DNA from 4 places in the Anoxybacillus sp. MB8 genome. Region 3 is predicted to be linked to each of the others. Evidence: predicted binding sites of a transcription regulator. Region 3 holds the regulator's gene; each other region holds the start of a gene.
The links. The regulator Rex, encoded in region 3, represses fermentation and respiration genes when NADH is low (regulators of the CRP and FNR family bind a similar motif). The targets are predictions, from matches to a motif close to TTGTGAAATATTTCACAA.
Positions count from the first base shown of each region.

Region 1 (3,856 bases), on a different contig from region 3:
AACAAGTCCTGGAACAGCAGCTAACGTAAACAATTGACTTTGTGTAAATTGAAAGCCAATGTCATTTAGTCTTGCTGCAACAATGGACCAAATTTGCCAAACGATAAATGCCAACATTAACGTTGGAACAGAGATCCAAAGATTTCGACGAGCATGTTTTTTCCCTTCTTTTTCCCAAAACACAGGATCTTCTGGGTTCCAATATGAACCGATGCGGCTTTTCCGTTCAACATGATCTGAAGCCGTTTTCAATGTTTGACTCATAATGATCGTCTCTCCTTTTTTGAAGTATGATTGTAAAAATAATTGCTGTACTTTTATCATAAAGAAAGAGTGTCAATAAGAATGTGATACGTATCACATATTTTCAAACGTTCATACAATGTTAAAAAATAATGTTTAAGCGATTGTTTTTCGCAATCGTCTCATGATAAACATTGCAACAAACATAGTTGCTGCTACCCACCAAAAGCCATATGAATACGAATTCGTCCATTGTTTAAACATACCTAAAATATTCGGTAAAAAGAAGCCTCCTAAACCGCCAGCAGCTCCAACGAAACCTGTTAATAGTCCAACCTCTTTAGGAAATATAGTTGGAATAACTTGAAATAGTGCACCATTTGCTGTACCGAAAAAAATAAGTGTAATAAATAAAAGAGTTAACGCAACATAAACAGGCGGGAGCATACCAACAACGGCTAACGTCACAGTAGCGCCTGTAAATAACCAAACGAGCAATTTCATTCCACCATATTTATCAGCTAAATAGCCACCAATTGGCCGAACAAAGCTTCCCGCAAATACGACAAGCGTCACAAAATCTCCTGCCGTCACTTTATCTACTCCGTATTGATCGAAAAAGAATAGTGTTAAATAGCTCGTCATTCCGACAAATCCACCAAAAGATAAGCTATAAAAAAAGCTAAACAACCACGTTTCCTTCATTTTCATCACGCGCGTATATTCCGATATTTTTGCTGGTTTTACCGCAGTCGGACATTCTTTTGCGAAGATGATAAATACAATAAAAGCAACAAAGAGAGGAATGAGCGCTAATCCAAATACACTATTCCAGCCATACGCTTCTGCAATGCGCGGGCCAAACAACATCGCCAAAACTGTTCCGCTATTTCCCGCACCTGCAATTCCCATCGCCAACCCTTGATGTTCTTTCGGGTACCAACGGCTTGCCAAAGGAAGAGCGACGGCAAAACTAGCCCCTGCAACGCCTAATAACAATCCAAGCGCATAAATTTGTGTCAATGTATCAGCAACAAGCCAACCCCATAAAAGAGGGATAGATGTCAAAGCCATTCCGATCATTCCCATTTTCTTACCACCGAATCGGTCTGCTAGTAGTCCCATTGGAATACGAAGCAATGCCCCTCCTAATACCGGGATCGCTACCATCATTCCTTTTTGTGCAGGTGTCAAGCCTAAGTCTTCCACAATAAACGTCCCTGTTGCCCCAAGAATTACCCAGATCATAAAACTAATATCAAAGTACAAAAAAGATGCGAGAAGTGTTAGTAAATGCCCCACTCGGAGAAACTGTTTGAATCGCTCCATTTCGATTTCCCCCTTCGTTTTATCATTTGACAATTTTATCGTAAAAAAATTTATCAATTGCTACTGTTATATTGTTCACAATTTTTGTTATGTTCACAAAACTTTCATACGTTCTTTCTTTTCACTTGCAACATGATGTAAATCACAATAAGATGAAAAAGAGGGGATGCCGGGTCCCCTCTTTACCTTACTTTTTTGCTGGAGGAGGCGGAGTTTGACCTGGAAAACTGTCTGTAATGGCATGATCTTTTTTCTTAAATGGATCCGCTTCATTATAGACAGCTTCCATCCGCTCCTCAATTTCTTTTTTCAGCTTATCTACGTCAATTCCTTTTTTCATTAACTCTTCTGTCGCAATTAAAATGGCTTGATTAGATTCATCAATGGACTTGCTCAACGTCGCCATCGTTCCTTGTGGATTATGGAATCCTGTTGAGTTTTCTGCAGCGACGATATCCCAATACCATTGACCTTTTCTTATATGTTCTTGGGCTGCTTTAATTTTTGATTCGTCTACTTTTGCTGTAATCATTTTATTCACATAATAATGCGCAAACACTGATACTTCTTCCGCTTTATGGAGCATTTCCATATGCGTCGTTTGAATTTCTTCTACACGCGTCTTTATCCATTCTTTTGATTTATCCGCGTGACATGTTAAACAAGATTGTTCAATCGTTTTTAATGGCGATGTCCAGTAATGGGACGTAATTTTCTTTTTGCCGTCTACCCGTTCATACGGCATATGGCAATCTGCACAAGACACCCCTGCTTTTCCGTGAGGTCCTTCAATCCATGTCTCAAACTCTGGATGTTGTGCTTTTAACATCGGTGTTCCTGACACGTTATGAATCCAGTCTTTTTCAAATCCTTGCTGTTTACCAATCTCCTCATAATACGCATACATTTCTTCAGGTTTAAATCCTTTTGCCCATGGGAATGTTACTTTTGATTTCGATGGCTCAAAATAGTACTCTACATGGCATTGCGCACATACATATGAGCGCATTTCGTTTTTCGTTGCTTTCGTGACATCGACACCACGAGTTTTCATTGCTTCAATAAAACTTGGACGTGTAATTCGTAAATCCATCGTTTGTGGGTCGTGGCAATCGGAACAACCAATTGGGGAATGTCCCATGGCCTCTGCCTTCGGCCAAATGACTTGATTAAAGTTTGCCCCCCAATAATTATCGCCCATTTCTTCAATTAATTTTGGTACAGCTGTACTTTTACAAGTTAAGCACGATCCGACTGATTTGTCGGTAATCCGTTTAATATTGCGTACATCTTCTGTTGCATACACGTGACCACGATCTTCGTTGTATTCTGTCGCAAAACCAAATCCATTAAATAAAATTGGTAAATACGGCTCTTTATCATGTTCAAACTTGCTACGTTTGACAGATCCGTTATATTTCGTATCTTCTTCTTGTTTGTTTTTCATATAACTTTCATAATGTAACGGAAACAAATCTTTAAATGCTTCGTTGCGATATTCATCTTTCGCAAGTCCTGTGCTTTTGCTTTGTTTGGCCGCTTCCTCTGTTTGACTACAACCAACAAGGATAAGAAGAAGCGACCCAAGAAGCATGAAAGCCCGTTTCATCACCTTAAAACCCTCCTTTTCTATTTAATAATGTTCCCGAAGGCAATTGTTCATCAAATTCTTTTGTTTTAAATGTCGCCTTTCCATGTGGGACGTCGCGATGACAGCTAAAACAGTTTTCTTTTGCGTCATGCGAGACGTTTTGAATCGTTGCTTCGTGACAACTTATGCAATTTTTATTAATGACATCTTTTGAAGCTGTTGTTGCATGAAGCACTTTCGGTATTTTTTCAGAACCTAACGTGTTAAAGTAAACGTGTGTCATGCCTGCTTTTGCCTTAAAAACAAGCTTATTTACTACGCTATCGTGTGGCAAGTGACAATCGTTACATGCTACATTTGCGTGCGTCGATGCCGCAAACGAATCATGCGCTTCATTCATGATGTGACAGTTGCTACAAAATTGCGCCGAGTCTGTATAACTCAACGTTTCTGCAGTCGCCACTGTGCCAACAATTCCAACAAATAGGAAGACGATAACGAGCACCTTTTTATCAAGACTGAACAGCTTCTTCCACATGCTCTCACCTCCTTTCTCCTTCCATGATGATCTATGACAACGCTCCAAACGAAGCGTTGTTATCATTGCATCGCTTCAATTTTTTCAATGAGTGTTTCTTTTGTGACCGGACCGACAATCTTTTCACGAATGACACCGTCGCGATCAAGAATGAC
Region 1 is NZ_RXXX01000001.1:87,839-91,694, forward strand. Features, by position in the region: gene EKC99_RS00530 (NarK family nitrate/nitrite MFS transporter) at 1-264, opposite strand, end outside; gene EKC99_RS00535 (nitrate/nitrite transporter) at 400-1,572, opposite strand; gene EKC99_RS00540 (ammonia-forming cytochrome c nitrite reductase subunit c552) at 1,760-3,184, opposite strand; gene EKC99_RS00545 (NapC/NirT family cytochrome c) at 3,186-3,701, opposite strand; gene EKC99_RS00550 (TlpA family protein disulfide reductase) at 3,764-3,856, opposite strand, start outside.
Region 1: the regulator Rex is predicted to act here: its motif matches at 1,636-1,653, upstream of EKC99_RS00535 (nitrate/nitrite transporter).

Region 2 (3,856 bases), on a different contig from region 3:
ATGATACACTTTTTTAATTAATTGTTTCGTTTTATTTGCCTGTGCCATGTCACCTATCTTCATAAATTCATCATGAAGTGCAATCAAGCGATATATCCATTGTTGCAATGATTTTGTTTCTGTCATTTGCATCATTTCCCATACCCCTTTTAAAAAATCTACCTTCATTTTACTGTAGTTCACAAAAAAAATACATAAAAAATCCCCTGCTTATTAGGGGGATTTTAATAAACGTAGCGCCTGCTCCTCTACACGAATACGAACAGATAAAAGGTATGCGTTACATATTGTAAATATGACAGCTGTCCAATATGCTTGAAACATAAGCGGAATAACAAGGAATTCTAGAATAACAACGAGATAATTCGGATGACGAAACCAGCGATACGGACCTCTCTGTACCCGTTCTGCTTTTGGCAATACAATAATTTTTGTGTTCCAATACCTCCCAAGCGAAGCGATAATCCAAAGGCGGAACAACTGTAATACGACAAATATGTTAAACAAAACAGACCACAATGGTGACGGGCGTTTACGAATCCCTTCGAGCAAGAGCGAAACAAAAAATAAACAATGCATACACACGATATACTTATAGTGATTTTGTCCGAATTCCTTTGCTCCTCGCTCCTTCATCCATCGTTCATTTCTTTTTGCCCAATACAATTCAACAAACCGTTGAACAATTAAAAAGAAAAATACGCTCCATTTCATGCCCTATCTCCCCATTGTAACAACAAAAGTTCACAACTAAATCCTGGTCCCATCGCCATCATTAAACCGTATCCCTGTGGGGGCATCGACTGCTTTAAAAAACGTTGTAAAACAGCGAGCACAGTAACAGACGACATATTTCCGTACTGTCGTAAAACCGTGATCGCATGAGCGAGCTTGTCTTCATCGATGTGTAAACCATCTTGATACGCATCAAGCACTTTTTTACCGCCTGGGTGCAAAACAAAATGTTCAATTTCGGAAAGTTTGATTCCACTTCTTCCTAAAAATAATTCTACGATTTCACCAATTGATTGACGAATCATCGTCGGAATATGTCGAGAAAACACAACATAAAAACCTTGATCTTTTATATCCCATCCCATGACATCTTCCGTGTTACGCATAAATATCGATTGCATATCGATCACCTGTGGAGCGACATTTTGTTGCAGTACATCATCCCCCACCACACACGCGCAACCTACTCCATCAGCAAATAATGATGTGCCAATAAGATTACTCTTTGATACATCATCCATTTGAAACGTTAGACTGCAAAGTTCCACAGCAAGAACAAGCACTTTCGCTTTCGGATATGCGCGACAGTAGTCTACCGCCCGAGCAATGCCAGCTGCTCCACCTGCACATCCGAGCCCCCATATCGGAATGCGTTTCATGTGTACAGAAAAAGGAAGTTCATTCATTATTCTTGCCTCAATGCTCGGTGTAGCAATTCCCGTCGTTGAAATAAAAAACATCGCTTCAATGTCTTCAAGAGCAATATTTGCACGTTGTAAACAGCGCACAACCGCCTCTTTTCCATATCGAACAGCATGCTCAATATACAGCGCATTTTTCTCAGCAAACGAATGAGTTTGCATATACCAATCTAATGGTTGTACAAACGATCTTGACTGAATATGATCATGTTCAAAAATAGATAATAACCGATCAATATGTTCATAACGGTGTTGAAACATACGTTTTATGGCAACCATCACCTCGTTTTGTGAAACGCGGTAAGGAAGTTTAGCTAATTCAACTGCAACAATACTCGGCATCTATGTTCCTCCTTTCAGTAAAGATAATGTTTTTCCAATAAAGAAATTTTATACATGATAAATAGAAAAGCTTTCCTCTCAGCAATAGAAGGAAAGCTTTCGACGTTTTGAAAGGAGGTATGTTGTTGTGCACTTTCATTATAACGCAATTTGTTATTTCGTCACTATGTTTTTTATATATTCGTATCTATGTTTAGCGAAAAATGATGTCATCAAAGTGAAAAATTTGTTATGATGAAGAAAAAAGGGGGTCTTTTTTATGGCTTTAGGTGAGAAAATTACAACGATTTTAAATGGAACGATCGAATCGATTCGGTCTGTTATCCCACTACCAATGACAATTGATAAACCTTCATTGTTTGTCCAACCTTTTACACAAACATCTATTAGTGTATTGATCGGAATGACTGGAGACTTACGTGGGCGTCTAATCATTGAAGGACATGAAACGATGTTTGGAAAAATCGGAGAAACGATGTTCGGTATGCCGTTAGAAGGTGAAATGCTTGAATCATTTACTGGTGAACTTGGGAATATGATCGCAGGAAACTTGGCCACAGTCGTATCACAAAAAGGCATTACCATTGATATTACTCCTCCGACTGTTCTTGTTGGTCAAACAAAAATTTACGGTTTTGACAAAGCTTTTCGCGTACCGATCCACTTTGAAAGCAATGGGGAATTACAACTGATTTTAACAATTGATAATGAATAAATGAGAAGCTTGCGCTTGTAAGCTTCTTTTTTTATGCCATAGCCATCTTTTTCTAAATATTTCACACTTTTTTCACAACCTCACAAAATGCGTGTGACAAAAGTCACAGATACCCCTTATTTTTACGGTTATGATGATGGTAAAGTAACGAATGAACAATTTGTGAAACATCTGAAGAAAGCGTTTCATTTCACAAATTGTTTTGTATGATGTAAGTGTATACATTTCTATTTAAGGCTTATTTAGGAAGGAGGGGTGGAAATGAAAACTCAATTAAACACAAACACACCGAAAACAAAAGTGGAGAAAGAACCCGCATTAAAAGGAACACTTGCTTCTGTTTTGTTTTTAGGGTTTTTCCTCATTTTCACGTGGGTAAGCGTATATTTCTTGTTTTTAAATCGCTTATAGAGAGAAAGGAGACGAGACGTTATGCACATGCATAAGTATGAAAAAATTTGGCTGTTTTTCGGCATCGGTTCGTTATTCGTATTTTTAGCCGTCTTAGGAGTCGGTGCATTTGCGCAAGGAACGCAACCACCAAGCTGTTTAACAACGATCGATCCGGAAAAAGTCGATCAAACACCACCATTTGATAAACCAGGCCTTGTTAAAACGGGAGATAATGAATATCAATTGAACATCGTTGCTTCTGCATTTGCGTATACACCAAACCAAGTCGAAATTCCAAAAGGAGCAAAAGTAACGATCAATGTCGCAACGAAAGATGTGATCCACGGGTTTGAAATGGCTGGCACGAACGTAAACATGATGGTTGAACCTGGATACGTCAGTAGCTACACACAAACATTCGATAAAGTTGGCGAGTATGTCATTTTATGTAACGAATATTGCGGTGCCGGTCACCACTTAATGACGGCGAAAGTGAAGGTGGTTGAACAATGATGAACGGAACATGGAAAGTTGATGCACGTGATGGCAAATTAGCCATGGCCCATATTTATGTCGCTTTCGTTGCACTTGCGTTAGGAGGACTTGCTGGTCTATTACAAGTGCTTGTGCGCTCTGGAAAATTTGAATTGCCGGCAGGCATTAGCTATTATACGATTTTAACAACGCATGGCGTATTGCTTGGACTCGTTTTAACTACATTTTTCATTATCGGTTTCCAATTTGCTGCTGTAAGTCGTACTGCCGGAACGCTTTCTGACCGCGTGCGGTTTTGGGGTTGGATCGGTTTTTGGCTCATGACAATCGGTACAGCGATTACTGCCTTTTACATTTTAATCGGTGAAGCTTCTGTTTTATATACATTTTATGCCCCGCTACAAGCACATGCAGGCTTTTATATCGGTTTAACGCTTGTTGTTGTCGGTAGTTGGATCAGTGGGTTTGCCATGTT
Region 2 is NZ_RXXX01000028.1:15,679-19,534, reverse strand. Features, by position in the region: gene EKC99_RS10370 (dynamin family protein) at 1-135, opposite strand, end outside; gene EKC99_RS10365 (isoprenylcysteine carboxyl methyltransferase family protein) at 214-714, opposite strand; gene EKC99_RS10360 (type III polyketide synthase) at 711-1,778, opposite strand; gene EKC99_RS10355 (chemotaxis protein CheX) at 2,038-2,493, shown strand; gene EKC99_RS10350 (cytochrome c oxidase subunit 2A) at 2,755-2,904, shown strand; gene EKC99_RS10345 (cytochrome c oxidase subunit II) at 2,926-3,399, shown strand; gene EKC99_RS10340 (b(o/a)3-type cytochrome-c oxidase subunit 1) at 3,396-3,856, shown strand, end outside.
Region 2: the regulator Rex is predicted to act here: its motif matches at 2,543-2,560, upstream of EKC99_RS10350 (cytochrome c oxidase subunit 2A).

Region 3 (3,856 bases):
TCTGTAATTAAGATGTACGGATTTTCTAATACAGCTTCCATTTTATCAGAGTCTGTGATCATGTATGGAGATACATAACCGCGATCAAATTGCATACCTTCCACAACATCTAATTCTGTTGTGAAACCTTTAGACTCTTCTAATGTAATGACGCCGTCTTTACCAACGCGTTCCATTGCTTCTGCGATTAATTGACCAACTTCTTCGTCAGCCGCAGAAATCGCTGCAACTTGAGCGATTGAGTCTTTGCCTTCAATTGGTTTAGAGATCGCTTTTAATTCTTCTACTGCAACAGCAACAGCTTTTTCAATACCTTTGCGAATGCCCATTGGGTTCGCACCAGCTGTTACGTTTTTCAAACCTTCACGAATCATCGCTTGTGCTAATACAGTCGCTGTTGTTGTACCGTCACCAGCAACATCGTTTGTTTTGCTTGCTACTTCCGCAACAAGCTTCGCACCCATATTTTCAAACGGATCTTCTAATTCAATTTCTTTCGCGATTGTTACACCGTCATTTGTAATGAGTGGCGAACCAAATTTTTTCTCTAATACAACGTTACGACCTTTTGGACCTAATGTTACTTTGACTGCATCAGCTAATTTATCTACACCGCGTAACATCGCACGACGAGCTTCTTCGCTGAATTTAATTTCTTTTGCCATACATCTTACCCCCTTGATAATCATTTTTGTTAAGTATTTTTGTATGCTTTATATGTTATCAGGCGAACGATTAACCAATCACAGCTAAAATGTCGCTTTCACGTAAGATTAAGTACTCTTTTCCATCATATTTCACTTCTGTACCCGCATATTTTGAGAAGATGATGCGGTCACCAACGCTCACTTCTGGAGCTACACGCTCACCATTGTCAAGAACACGGCCTGAACCAACTGCAACAACTTTTCCTTCTTGTGGTTTTTCTTTCGCTGTGTCTGGTAAAACAATTCCGCTCGCTGTTTTTTCTTCAGTTTGAATTAATTCAATGACAATACGATCACCTAGTGGCTTCAACACGGCAAACGACCTCCTTAATTAGATTTTCGTTCCGTTATTAGCACTCATCATCATTGAGTGCTAACACACTTATTATATTAATGAACTTTTTTCAATTTTTCAAGTAGGAAGTTAAAAATTTTTCACTAAATCTTTCCCTTTTTCATTATGTCTTTCCTTTCGAAATTCATACAAAAAATATGGTAAAATGAAAAAGTACTCATTTTGTCAAAAGGGGTTGAACACGTGAAAAAGCAATATTGGTATGTCATTATTACATACATCGCCATGCAGTTATCTAGTTTAATTGGCGTTCCTTTGCTTGCACATAGCGGATTTGTTGACGCATCAAATAAAGAAGTCGCTCTATCCATTGCCTCAGGTTATTGGGCTGTCATTAGCTTCTCGATCGCTTTTCTTTTCGTTCTTTATTTCATGAGAGAAGATATGAAATATTCGTACGATCGCCATCAAGCATCTATCGGAACGTCAATTTTTTGGGGAATTGGCGGGTTCTTTCTTGCCCTTTTCGCTCAAGGCATCGCAGCAAATATTGAGATGCACGTATTTGGCGTCGAGATGGGGTCCGAAAATACGAGACGCATTGTTGAGATGGTGAAGCTAACACCAGCGCTTATGCTCGTCACTTCGATCGTCGGACCGATTTTAGAAGAAATCATTTTTCGAAAAATTATTTTTGGAACGCTGTATCAAAAATATAACTTTTTCTTATCAGCAACTGTCAGTTCCCTTTTATTTGCTGTCGTTCATTTAGAGTTTGAACATTTGCTTCTTTATGCAACGATGGGATTTGTATTTGCTTTCTTATATGTGAAAACAAAGCGTATTCTCGTCCCTATTGCAGCACATGTACTGATGAATACATTTGTCGTTGCTATTCAAACGTTATTTGCTGAAGAAATTGAAAAGATAATGAAAGAAGCAGAACAAATGCAATTCGTGATTTGGAGGCTGTTTTCATGAAGTCTGAGCCGTTGTTTTACTTTTTGATGGGCATTTTATTCACTTATTTTGCTGTTGATAGTGCTGACGATGGCATTTGGGACGTCACAACGATGCTATTTATTCTTATTGCTACATTAGATTTTGGCACCGCTATTCGTTCTTTATTGAAAAAAACCTCCCGCTCGTAAATGGGAGGTTTACTCATTTCCGTAATGTTTTAAAAAGTAAACAAGTGACTGCAATTCGACCGCTAAATCAATATGATGAACACGAATGTGTTCAGGTACATGCAGACGAGCAGGCGTGAAGTTTAAAATCCCTTTAATGCCTTTTTGGACAAGCCGATCGGTAATCGGTTGGGCAACTTGGGCTGGAACGGTTAAAATGGCTACCGTAATCCCACCTAGTTTTTCTTCCAATTCATCTAAATGATAAACAGGCACTCCTCCGACTTCCGTTCCTACTTTATCTGGATCTACATCGAATGCCATCACAATTTTCGTATTATTGTTTTTGCTAAAATTGTAATTTAAAAATGCCGTACCTAAATTACCGACACCGAACAACGCTACTTCTGTCGTTTCATCTTGATCCAACGTTTTTCTGAAAAACGACAGCAAATAATTTACATTATAACCGTATCCTTTTTTTCCAAGCGCACCAAAGTATGAAAAATCACGGCGAATCGTTGCTGAATCGACTTTTACGGCTTCACTTAACTCCGCTGAAGATACACGCTGCTTTCCTGATGCATGCAAGTTTTTCAAAAAACGATAATACAACGGTAGTCGCTTTGCGGTCGCCTGCGGAATTTTTGGTTGTTCATTATTCACGAGTCAATCCCCCACATTTCCTTTCACAAATAGTTAGCGCTTTCATTTTTCTCTCCTATACGTCTGAAAAGTTCTCCCCACTTTTAAACTATACACTATTTTTTTCATTCTGTCTTTCCTTTGTACCCTTTATTATTATTTTTGTCAAATTTGTTATTCGTACACTAGTGTTGCCGAACATCAAGAAAGTACGTTACACTATCAAAAGAAGATTGAGGTGAAAAATGATGATCATTTTACAAGTAAATCAACTATCCAAATCATATGGGGCGGAACAAGTTTTATCAGACATTAAGCTTGAAATACAAGAAAAAGACCGTATCGCGTTAGTTGGAAGAAATGGTGCAGGAAAATCGACATTATTAAAAATCATTGCCGGCCAATTGTCATATGACACAGGGGAAGTGATTAAACCGAAACACGTAACAATTGGCTACTTAGATCAATATACTGGTTTGCACGCCCATCGCTCCATTTGGGAAGAAATGCTCGATGTGTTTGCCCCGCTTCAACAAATGGAAAAACAATTGCGTGACCTAGAACAACAAATGAGCTTGCACGGTGCCGACTATGAGCGCTTACTTGAGCATTACGACCGTTTACAAATGGAATTTAAAGAAAAAGGTGGCTATCAATATGAAGCCGATATTCGTTCTGTGCTTCATGGCCTCCGCTTTTCTCAGTATGACTACACAACAAAAGTATCCACGTTAAGCGGTGGACAGCGAACGCGGCTAGCGCTCGGCAAACTGCTTCTAGCTAAACCAGATTTGTTGATTTTAGACGAACCAACAAATCATTTAGATATGGAAACATTGCAATGGCTTGAACAATATTTAAAAAATTATGATGGGGCCATTCTTATCGTCTCACACGATCGCTATTTTCTTGACCAAATCGTGACACAAGTGTATGAATTATCACGCACAAAAATAAAAAAATACGTTGGAAACTATACAAGTTATTTACAACAACGGGCGGAACAATTTGAACAACAATTGAAACTGTACGAAAAACAACAAGAAGAAATTTCAAAATTAAAAGATTTTATTCAACGA
Region 3 is NZ_RXXX01000059.1:1,280-5,135, reverse strand. Features, by position in the region: gene groL (chaperonin GroEL) at 1-665, opposite strand, end outside; gene groES (co-chaperone GroES) at 736-1,020, opposite strand; gene EKC99_RS14180 (CPBP family intramembrane glutamic endopeptidase) at 1,246-1,983, shown strand; gene EKC99_RS14175 (YdiK family protein) at 1,980-2,153, shown strand; gene EKC99_RS14170 (redox-sensing transcriptional repressor Rex) at 2,163-2,798, opposite strand; gene EKC99_RS14165 (ABC-F family ATP-binding cassette domain-containing protein) at 3,026-3,856, shown strand, end outside.

Region 4 (3,856 bases), on a different contig from region 3:
GAAGTGATGAAAACTATCGTGGTTTGTATCGCTATTTCTATGTTGTTAGGCGGTATAGCGATTAGCATGAATTTATTGCTAGGAATGAGCATTCATCAAGCTTGGTTTGACATTTTCAATCCTTTTCAAGTAATGGAACCAATTGAAGTAGCCGTTTTGTTCTCACTTATCAGTTTATGGATATTTAACACATGCCTTCACCTGTTTCGAAAAACGAAGCAACATAAAAAACCCGAACAGCGTCCGCATTAAGCGAACACCGTTCGGGTTTTTTCTTTTCTCATCCCTAAAGGAACGTATATACAAAACGGTTCACTTTCCATATAATCACCTGTGACTGCATAGGCGCGAGCGCGGGATCCGCCACAAACGTAGCGAAACTCACAAATGCCGCATTTTCCTTTATATAAGTCTGGTTGGCGCAACTGTTTCATCACTTCCGATTCACGATAAATATACGATAACGGTTGCTCGCGTACGTTGCCGCATACGATTGGAAGCAAGCCGCTTGGCATGACATCTCCTGTATGTGAAACGAAAACGAAACCGTTGCCGTCATTGACGCCTTTTGGCGCCCGTTTTAAGCCGTCAATCATTGAAGCATGATCGGTCGTAATCGCATGCTCATAACGAATATCCCCTGCTTCAATTCGTTTTTCGCGCATTTTTTGTTGAATGACAACACGACGATAATGTTGTGCTGCTGTCGTTTTTATATCATACGGTGCCGTTTTACTTAACTCATACAACCAACGGAACACTTGTTCATGTTCCTCCGGGCTAATGCAATCGCCCATTTGTCCACGGCCGGTCGGAACGAGTAAAAAAATATACCACATTACTGCCTTTAACTCTGCAACTAATTTCGCCATTTGTTCTAAATGATCGTAGTTATAGCGCGAAATGACTGTATTAATTTGTAATGGCATATGTAGCTCATTTAAATAACGAATGTTTTCGATCGTTAAATCAAACGAACCCGGTGTACCGCGAAATCGGTCGTGAATGTCAGCGGTCGGTCCGTCTAAACTAAATGCCCAGCGCGACAGTCCAATCTCTTTTGCCTTTTTCATTTTTTCTTTCGTCACATTTGGTGTCGCACTCGGTGTAATCGAAACGCGCATCCCTTTTTTCATCGCATACGATGCAAGATCAAACAAATCTTCGCGCATCATACAGTCGCCACCTGTAAACACAAGCATCGGATTGTTCATCTCATATATGTCGTCGATAAGATGAAGCCCTTCTTCGTGCGTTAACTCACACGGATCTGGGACAGGTTGGGCATCGGCACGACAATGTACACATTTTAACTGGCAAGCTCTTGTCACTTCCCAAATGACGATAAACGGATTTTCGTTATAATCTACCGCACGCGCATGTTCATGCATATGTCATCACCAGCTTTTCGTGTTATTTTTCACATTCATTATAGACTTATTTTTTCATCATGCGTTCGTGCGTTTTTGACGACTTTTTAAACAAAAAAATCTCCACAAAAATCGTGGAGATTACGCAAAATAAACAATATAAATAACTGCCGCGAGCACGATGCGATAAATGGCAAATGGCACAAGGCGAACGCGGTTAATTAAACGCAAGAAAAAGCGAATGGCTAACAATGCAAAAACAAAAGCACTAATAAAACCGACAATGAAAAATGGTAAAGCATCCATCGTAATGTACTGCCAGTTTTTTAACAACGAAATGGCGCTTGCTCCAGCCATAATTGGCACAGCCATAATAAATGTAAAATCAGCGGCAGCGCGATGACTCATTCCGACAAGTACGCCACCTGAAATGGTCGACCCCGAACGAGAAAACCCTGGCCAAAGGGATAAGCATTGGACGAGACCGACAATGAAAGCTTGCTTATACGTTATATCATCTACTGTTTGCGCTACTTTCGTTCGTTTTCCGAAACGGTCTGCTGCGATCATCAACAACGCTCCAAGCATGAGCCCAATGAGCACCGTTTCCGTCGAAAACAAATGTTCATCAATATAGTCTTCAAATAAAACACCCAACACACCAGCAGGTAAAAGACCGATAAAAATGTGCATAAGTGTCAACCGCGGTCCTTTTCTCACTTCGCTTTTTCGTAAATAAAGCAATTCGAAAAATTTATCTTTAAACACTACAACAGCAGCTAAAACGGAACCGAGCTGAATGACGACTTTAAACGTATTTGCCCCATACTTTCCTAAAAAGTCGCTTGACTTTAGCCACATATCATCAACGATAATCATATGACCTGTCGATGAAACAGGCGCAAACTCTGTCACCCCTTCGACTAGCCCTAAAATAAGCGCTTTCATTAACTCGATTATATGCATGTATGTTCATCCTTTCTAAAACGGTAAAATATGTATAATCCCTTCCATTTGCCTACTCTATTGTACTACAAACCTTCCGTTTCTACTACATGTACATAAAAATCATATCATTTTTTAAAATAATTATATAACAGTTGTTGATTTTTTATTTCTGTTATAATACAATATAACTAACAAAAGCAACGTGTGAAAGGAGTTTTGTTTATGGATATGTACACAAAAGCTTACCAAAGATACGTTGAAAAATGTAATGAATTCGGAATCGAGGCGATTGACTTAATCGAATTTATTCGCAACTTAACAACTGAACAAGTGAAACATATGTTGCAACATTAAAGATTGGAGTGAAACGATGAACGGAAATGCGGATGTGAACGTATAGATCCCCCATTTTATTCTGTAAACAGAATAAAATGGGGGGTTTTTATAATTTTTAAATAAAAATATCATTTTTACTTTACTATTAAATATTAATTTAGTATAATTCTAATGTAATCATTATTATCAACCTCAACAAGTGAACAGCATCATATTTCATTTATACGTAGGAAAGGAGAATAAAAGAATGGAAAACAAATGCCCGTTCCATGGAAGTGTGACGAGTCATGCTTCAAACAAAACAACAAACAAAGACTGGTGGCCGAATCAACTAAACTTAAGCATTCTTCATCAACACGACAGAAAAACGAATCCCCATGACGAAACGTTCGATTATGCAGAGGAATTTCAAACACTCGACTATTGGGCGTTAAAAGAAGATTTGCGTAAACTCATGACGACAAGCCAAGATTGGTGGCCTGCCGACTACGGACATTACGGCCCACTGTTTATCCGCATGGCTTGGCATTCTGCAGGGACGTATCGCATTGGCGACGGACGAGGCGGTGCTTCAACGGGTACGCAACGGTTCGCCCCATTAAACAGTTGGCCAGACAATGCGAACTTAGATAAAGCACGTCGCCTGTTGTGGCCGATTAAACAAAAATACGGCAATAAAATTTCGTGGGCAGATTTAATTGTGTTAGCCGGCAACGTGGCGATTGAGTCAATGGGTGGAAAAACGATCGGTTTTGGCGCTGGTCGCGAGGACGTATGGCATCCAGAAGAAGACATTTATTGGGGAGCGGAAAAAGAATGGCTCGCCTCAGAACGCTATACAGGCGATCGCGAATTAGAAAATCCGCTTGCCGCTGTTCAAATGGGGCTGATTTATGTCAACCCAGAAGGTCCTGATGGCAACCCAGATCCGCTTGCGGCGGCACGTGACATTCGCGAGACGTTTAAACGGATGGGAATGAACGACGAAGAAACAGTGGCGCTCATCGCAGGCGGACATACGTTTGGGAAGGCGCATGGGGCTGGTGCTGCGTCGCATGTCGGCCCTGAGCCAGAAGCAGCTCCGATTGAAGCGCAAGGGTTAGGATGGCTTAGCTCGTACGGAAAAGGAAACGGTCGCGATACGATTACAAGCGGTCTGGAAGGCGCTTGGACGCCAACACCTACGCAGTGGGATAACAGCT
Region 4 is NZ_RXXX01000025.1:14,524-18,379, reverse strand. Features, by position in the region: gene EKC99_RS09775 (YczF family membrane protein) at 7-252, shown strand; gene EKC99_RS09770 (TIGR04053 family radical SAM/SPASM domain-containing protein) at 249-1,391, opposite strand; gene EKC99_RS09765 (undecaprenyl-diphosphate phosphatase) at 1,512-2,336, opposite strand; gene EKC99_RS15975 (hypothetical protein) at 2,541-2,672, shown strand; gene katG (catalase/peroxidase HPI) at 2,902-3,856, shown strand, end outside.
Region 4: the regulator Rex is predicted to act here: its motif matches at 1,409-1,426, upstream of EKC99_RS09770 (TIGR04053 family radical SAM/SPASM domain-containing protein).